DNA from 2 places in the Georgenia sp. G2120 genome. Region 2 is predicted to be linked to the other one. Evidence: riboswitches for the same ligand, from Rfam matches in the RefSeq annotation. Region 2 holds a riboswitch; the other holds the start of a gene.

Region 1 (3,476 bases), on a different contig from region 2:
CCGCGCGGTGCGGTCATCCGCGTGCAGCTCCGCTCCCACTCGGACCTCATCCTCACCGCGACCGGCGGGATGTGCTCCCTCGTGCCCGGCTCGCTCGTCGTCGAGGCGATGCGCCTGTCCGGCATGCTCTACATGCACATCCTCGACGTCGACATCTCGGGCGGGCTCGAGCAGGCGCACATCGACGTCCTCGCCCAGGAGGAACGGCTCCTTCGGGCCTTCGCCACCGACGACCAGCTCGTCGACGCCGGCTTCCGACCCGGGTGGTCGCGGCGCGCCGGCCGGCTGCCGGCGCCGTCGGTCGAGGGTGCCGCCGCCGACGCGCCGTCGGAGGAGGGGCCCGCCGACGGGGTCCGTAGCGAGGACCGGACGACGGACGGGGGCGCCTCATGATGGAGGTCGTGGTCTACGGCTGCCTCGGCATCGTCGTGCTCGCCGTCTTCGTCGCGCTCGTGCGCATGGAGCGCGGGCCGTCGACGCTCGACCGCGCGGTCTCGACGGACGTCGTCACCGCCTCCGTCGTCGCGCTGGTCGCCCTGCTCATCGCCTGGACCGGGGACGCGGCGTACCTGCCGATGCTCGTCGTCCTCACGCTCGTCGGCTTCCTCACGACGGTCACCGTCGCGCGGTTCACCGCCGTCGAGAAGTCCGACGAGGCGCGGATCCTCACCAAGGAGGAGCTCGCGCAGGTCATCGCCCGGGAGCGCGAGCTCGACGACGACGACGCCCCCGTGCACGGCCCCGACTCCCCGCGCGTCACCGGCGCGGGCGCCGGCGAGGAGGGACCGGCCGGCGAGGTCCCGGCCGGCACCGACGCCCCCGCCGGGAGTTCGGCCGGGAGTGCGGCCGACGGCCGTGCCGACGGTGCGCCCCACGGCGCGGCGACGGGCACCGAGCAGGGGGAGGCGCGCTCATGAGCTGGTCCGACGTCGTCTCCGTGCTCGCGGCGATCCTCCTGGTGGCCGGGTCGCTGCTCGTCCTCGTCGCGGCGCTCGCGCTCGTCCGCTTCCCCGACCTGTTCAGCCGCATGCACGCGGCGGCCAAGCCGCAGGTCCTCGGCCTCGCGCTCCTCATGGCCGGCGTGGCCCTCGAGGTGCGCGACCCGCGGATCGGGTGGACCCTGGTCCTCGTCGTCGCGTTCCAGCTCCTCACGGCGCCCGTCAGCGCCCACATGGCCGGGCGCGCCGGCTACCGCACGGGGCGGGTGGACCGGTCCCGGCTCGTCGTCGACGAGCTGGCCGAGGACATCGAGGCCGCGGGCGGCGACACGAACCACCAGCACACTGGGGCATGATCGTCCCCGGGGGACGCGCGGGACGACCGGGCGGACCACCACACGACGACCAGGGCGAGAGGCCCTGACCACGGAGGGCACAGATGGACATCGGTTGGAAGATCGTCAGCACGGGCGCCGGCGTGGTCGCCGGCATCGCGGCGAACAAGATCCTCGCCAAGGGGTGGGTCGCCGCCACCGGGCACGAGCCGCCGGAGGTCGTCGACGGCGACGACTCGGTCTCGCTCGTCGAGATCGTCATCTTCACGGCCGTCTCGGGCGCCGTCGTCGGCCTCGTGCGCCAGCTCGCCATGCGTCAGGCGGCGAAGTGGTACAAGCCGGCCGAGCTCCAGAAGGTCGCGGACGACGTCTTCGACGACTGACCCGCGCCGGGACACGAACGTCGGACCCCTGAGCGCCGGGGTAGCATGCCGGTGAACGACAGGGGAGCGCCGAGCCGGCGCTGAGAGTGCGGGAAGCCGCAGACCCTCGAACCTGATCCGGTTAGCACCGGCGGAGGTAGTCGGGACATCTCTCCGTCGTCGCGGCACCCGCCGCGGCGACGAACCCTGCGCACCCACGCAGGAGGTTCGACATGCACAGCACGACCACCCGTCGCGGCGGGGCCGTCCTCGGCCTCGCCTCGGCGATCACCCTCACCCTCGCCGGCTGCTCGCTCGGCGGCGGGGACGACGAGAGGCCCGACGACGGCGCGCCGGCCGGGTCGGACGGGACGACGACGGAGGGCTCGGCGTCCGAGGGCCCGTCGTCGGGCGGGTCCGGGCCCGGCGCGGGCGGTGAGGTCGCGCTCGTCGCGCACGACTCGTTCACGCTCCCGGACGAGCTGATCGAGGCGTTCGAGGCCGAGACCGGCTACACCCTCGTCGTCACCTCGCCGGGCGACGCCGGCAGCGTCGTCAACGACCTGCTGCTCTCCGCGGGCAGCCCGTCGGCCGACGTCGTGTACGGCATCGACAACGCCTACGCGGGCCGCGCGATCACCGGCGGCGTGCTCGAGCCGTACACGTCCCCCGAGCTGCCCGCCTCCGCCGAGGAGCTCCTCGTCGACGGCGGGGACGAGCTCACCCCGATCGACTTCGGCGATGTCTGCCTCAACGTCGACACCGCCTGGTTCGAGGCCGAGGGCCGCACCCCGCCCGTGACCTTCGAGGACCTCGCCGACCCGGAGTTCGCCGACCTCGCGGTCGTCACCGACCCCAACGTCTCCTCGCCCGGCCTCGCGATGCTCGTCGGGACGGTCGCCGAGAGCGGCGAGGACGGGTTCGCCGACTACTGGCAGCGGCTCCTCGACAACGGGGTCCGCGTCGTCGACTCCTGGTCCGACGCCTACTACGTCGACTTCACGTTCTCGGGCGGGGACCGACCGGTCGTCCTGTCCTACTCCTCCTCGCCGGCGGCGACGCTCACCGAGGACGGCTCGGCCTCGACGACGGCGGCGCTGCCCGAGACCTGCGTCCGGCAGGTCGAGTACGCGGGCGTCGTCGAGGGGGCGGACAACCCCGAGGGGGCGCGCGCGGTCATCGACTGGCTGCTGTCGGACGACGTCCAGTCGGCACTGCCGGACGCGATGTACATGTACCCGGTCGACGACTCCGTGGCGCTGCCCGAGGCGTGGGCCGAGTTCGCCCCGCCCGCGGAGGACCCGATCGAGATGCCGGCGGCCGAGGTCGACGAGCACCGCGAGGACTGGCTCGCCACGTGGGACGAGGTGGTCGGCGGTTGACCGCCCGCCGCGCCGCGCGAGTGGTCGCGGCCGGGGTCCCGATCGCCTTCCTCGCGGCGTTCTTCGTGGCCCCGGTCGTGGCCCTCGTCGTCCACGGTCTGCTGCCCGGCGAGCGGATCCCGGGGATCCCCGCGGGCGACCCGGTCCTGGAGATCCTCGCGCGGCCCGGCACCGGGCGGGCGCTCGTGCGCACCCTCGCGCAGGCCCTCGCGGCCACGGCGTGCGCCGTGCTGCTCGGGGTGCCCGGCGCCTACGTCCTCTACCGGACGAGCTTCCCCGGCCGGAGGCTGCTCCGCGTCGTCGTGGCCGTCCCGTTCGTGCTGCCGACCGTCGTGGTGGGCGTCGCCTTCCGGGCGGTGCTCGCGCCGTCCGGCATCCTCGGCGGCCTCGGGCTCGACCGGACGCCGTGGGCGCTGCTCGCTGCCCTCGTGTTCGTCAACTACTCGGTGGTGGTCCGGG
Region 2 (3,476 bases):
CGATGGTGGCCGAGGAGGCGAGCATCCCGATCTTGGCGGCGTCGACCGTCATATCGTCTACGAGGGTGTCCAGTTGGGCGCGGACGAAGTCCGCGGGGACGACGTGGACACCGGTGACTCCCTGGGTGGACTGGGCGGTCAGTGAGGTGAGCACCGCGGTGCCGTAGGCACCCAGTGCGGAGAAGGTCTTGAGGTCGCCTTGGATACCGGCCCCGCCGGAGGGATCGGAGCCGGCGATCGTCAGCGCGATCGGTGGGCGGGGGTTCACGGTTGCCCGTCCCACGCGGCCCGCAGGCGCGCGGCCGCCGCGGCTGGTTCCTCCGCGGCGCACACCGTCGAGACGACCGCCACGCCGGCGGCGCCGCTGTGGCGCAGCATGCCGGCGCGTTTCGTGGTGATGCCGCCGATGGCGACGACCGGCCACGGGCTCGCGGCGGCCACCGCAGCCACCCCGTCCGGGCCGATCGGAGTGCCGTGGTCAGGCTTGGTCGCCGTCGGCCACACCGGTCCAACGCCGAGGTAGTCCAAGACGCCGTCACCGAGCCCGCGTGTTGTGCCAACCTGCTCGATCGTGCTGACCGACAGCCCGACCATGGCGTCCGGCCCGAGCAACTGCCGGGCCTGAGCAGGCGGCATGTCGCGCTGACCGACGTGGACGCCGTCGGCGCCGATGTCCTGAACGAGGTGGACCCGGTCATCGACAATCAGCGGCACCCCGGTCCCCGCCAGCACCTCGCGGACCGCCACGCCGAGGGCGACGAAGTCGGCGTCGGTGGCGCCCGGGTCACGCAACTGCACCACGCTGACCCCGCCCGCGACCGCAGCCTGCACGGTCGCGGGCACGCCCCGTGGGCCGCACAAACCGGTGTCGGTGACCAGGTAGAGGCTGAGGTTCACCGGTCGGCGGGTCACCGGAGCACCACCTTCTCGGTCAACTTCTGCGGGTTGAGGGTGGCGAGAGAGTCCAGCAGCGCGACGGCGAAGCTCCCCGGCCCGGCGGCACGCTCGGCCGCGACCTCGGCGGCCACGGTGTATGTCGCGGTCGCGGCCGTGGCGGCCAGGAGCGGGTCGTCGGTGGTGGCGGCGAAGGCAGCCATGAGCGCGCCCAGCGCGCACCCACCGCCAGTGACCTGGGTCAACCATCGATGGCCGTTGTCCACCCGCACCAGCAGGGTGCCGTCGGTGAGGTGGTCGACCTCCCCGGAGACCGCGACGATGGTGCCGTGCTCCCGGGCCAGCGCCCGGCCGGCGTCGAGGGCGTCCTCGGCGGCGTCGACGCTCTCCGGGCCCCGCCCACCGCTGCCCCCACCGGCCAAAGCGAGAATCTCTGAGGGGTTGCCACGGACGAGTGCCGGGGAGGCGTGGGCGAGCAGGTCGACGGCAACCCGGGTGCGCCAGGCGAGCCCACCCACCCCGACCGGGTCGAGCACCCACGGGGTGCCGGCCGCCGCGGCGGCACTGACCGCGCCGTGCATCGCAGCCACCGTCGCCTCTTGGGGCGTGCCGAGGTTGACCAGGACCCCGTCGGCGACGGCGGCGAACGGCCCGGCTTCCTCCGGGTTGTCCACCATCGACGGACTGGCGCCGACCGCGAGCAGGACGTTCGCTGTCCACTGAGCGACGACGACGTTGGTCAGGCACTGCACCAGCGGGGCATGCCCGCGCATCGCGGCCAAGGCCTCGCCCACAGCGGCAGCATCGAGTGGGACAGTAGGGACGGAAGAAGGTGCCGACATCGGCGACGTTCCCTTCGCTAGTACGAACTAGATCAGGTTCAACGGGTGTGATCTCAGCCGTACCAGCACGGCACCCCGCGTCATTCACCAGCCTAACATCCGCACCGTTCCCCGCACCGTGCCCTCGCTTCAGCGACCGCAAAAGGGTCGCGCCTCGGACCGTCCGGGCGTGCTGTCACCAGTGCCCGACGCGCGTTCCTTGGCCGCCGCAGCCCTCACCATGGCGCCTCACCAGACAACGGCTGCGCAACCTTTGAATGTGCAGTCGACTTCGGACGATCGTGCAGTGGACTTCGGAACCTGACAGCCGCGTCGGAAGTTGAAGGTCTACCGAGAGGACCTGAGGTGAGCCAGCGCTTCATCGTGACCAAAGAGCACCGCCGCTTCACCGAGTTCGCCGACGCCGTGCGCCGCGGGCACACCATCGGCCTGTGCTTCGGGCCAGCCGGCGTGGGAAAGACGCTCTCCGCGCGCCGCTACGCCCGCTGGGACAAGGCCCACGACCTACTGACCTACTGGGGGCCGCGCTCCGACAGCGACGCGAAGATCTACGCCGCGCTGGCCAAGAACCGCACCGTGCTCTACACACCCAGCGTGCTGACCACGCCACGGGCTTTGAAGGACGAGCTCGACCAGGCCATCGCCCGCACCAACATCTGCATCGAGCAGCACCTCGCGCCGGCCGGGCAGGTCACGCCAGAGACGCGGGGGTGGCGCCACGGCAGGAACTACGTGGAGCTGATCATCGTCGATGAGTCCGAACGCCTACGCCCCACCGCACTGGAACTGCTGCGCGATCGCTACGATCGCGACAACATCGCCCTCATCCTGATCGGCATGCCCGGCCTGGAGAAGCAGTTCAGCCACTACCCCCAGTTCTACAGCCGCGTCGGCTTCGCCCACCAGTACCGGCCCCTGGGCAAGGACGAACTGCTCTTCGTCCTGCAGCGACACTGGCGCGCCCTCGGTAAGACCCTCGACCCAGAGGACTTCACCGACGCCCAAGCCATCGCCGCCATCGCCCGCATCACCCGCGGGAACTTCCGACTCCTGGAACGACTCTTCCCCCAGATCGAGCGCGTCCTGAAGATCAACGAGCTCGACACCATCACCAACGACGTCATCGAAGCCGCCGCCAGCACGCTCGTCATCGGTGTCAGCTGACTGGCCGCCAGATATCGCCCACAGAACCCCGCCATCGAACGGCGCAAGCCACAGGGAGGGACTGCTGCACGGACAGGTGACATCTGATCTGTGGTGCCGAGGGGCACCGCTGGAAGGATGTGCACTGTGCCCAAGCCCTACCCCAAGGAGTTCCGCGACGACGTCGTGCGCGTCGCGAGGAACCGTGAGCCAGGTCAGCATCTGAAGCAGATCGCGGCCGACTTCGGGATCAGCGAGTCGTGCCTGACGAACTGGTTGAAGACCGCGGACGTCGAGGACGGTGTCAAGCCCGGTGCGACCGCGGCAGACACCGCCGAACTGCGAGAGGCCAAGAAGCGGATCCGGCTGCTGGAGCAGGAGAACGAGGTCCTGCGCCGGGCAGCCGCCTACCTCTCGCAGGCCAACCTGCCGGGAAAATGATGTACCCGCTCGTCCGCGAGCTGGCCGACGGCGGGATCCCCGTCACGGTGACGTGCCGGGTATTGAAGATCGCGCGTCAGCCCTACTACCGCTGGCGCACCACCCCAGTCACTGACACCGAGCTCAAGCAGGCCTACCGCGCCAACGCACTGTTCG

What was found. Region 2 has a riboswitch for thiamine pyrophosphate ahead of thiM (hydroxyethylthiazole kinase). Riboswitches for the same ligand answer to the same signal wherever they lie in the genome.
Region 1: it holds a riboswitch for thiamine pyrophosphate, as region 2 does, so the genes downstream of both, ACZLMO_RS06985 (thiamine ABC transporter substrate-binding protein) here and thiM (hydroxyethylthiazole kinase) in region 2, are expected to answer to the same signal.

Annotation. Positions count from the first base shown of each region.
Region 1 is NZ_JBUZNL010000004.1:292,630-296,105, forward strand. It holds gene ACZLMO_RS06965 (Na+/H+ antiporter subunit E) at 1-393, shown strand, start outside; gene ACZLMO_RS06970 (monovalent cation/H+ antiporter complex subunit F) at 390-917, shown strand; gene mnhG (monovalent cation/H(+) antiporter subunit G) at 914-1,294, shown strand; gene ACZLMO_RS06980 (DUF4235 domain-containing protein) at 1,378-1,656, shown strand; TPP riboswitch at 1,707-1,812, shown strand; gene ACZLMO_RS06985 (thiamine ABC transporter substrate-binding protein) at 1,869-3,017, shown strand; gene ACZLMO_RS06990 (ABC transporter permease) at 3,014-3,476, shown strand, end outside.
Region 2 is NZ_JBUZNL010000005.1:232,339-235,814, reverse strand. It holds gene thiD (bifunctional hydroxymethylpyrimidine kinase/phosphomethylpyrimidine kinase) at 1-268, opposite strand, end outside; gene thiE (thiamine phosphate synthase) at 265-912, opposite strand; gene thiM (hydroxyethylthiazole kinase) at 909-1,736, opposite strand; TPP riboswitch at 1,728-1,824, opposite strand; gene ACZLMO_RS08210 (AAA family ATPase) at 2,082-2,900, shown strand; one part of gene ACZLMO_RS08205 (IS3 family transposase) at 3,027-3,311, shown strand; one part of gene ACZLMO_RS08205 (IS3 family transposase) at 3,314-3,476, shown strand, end outside.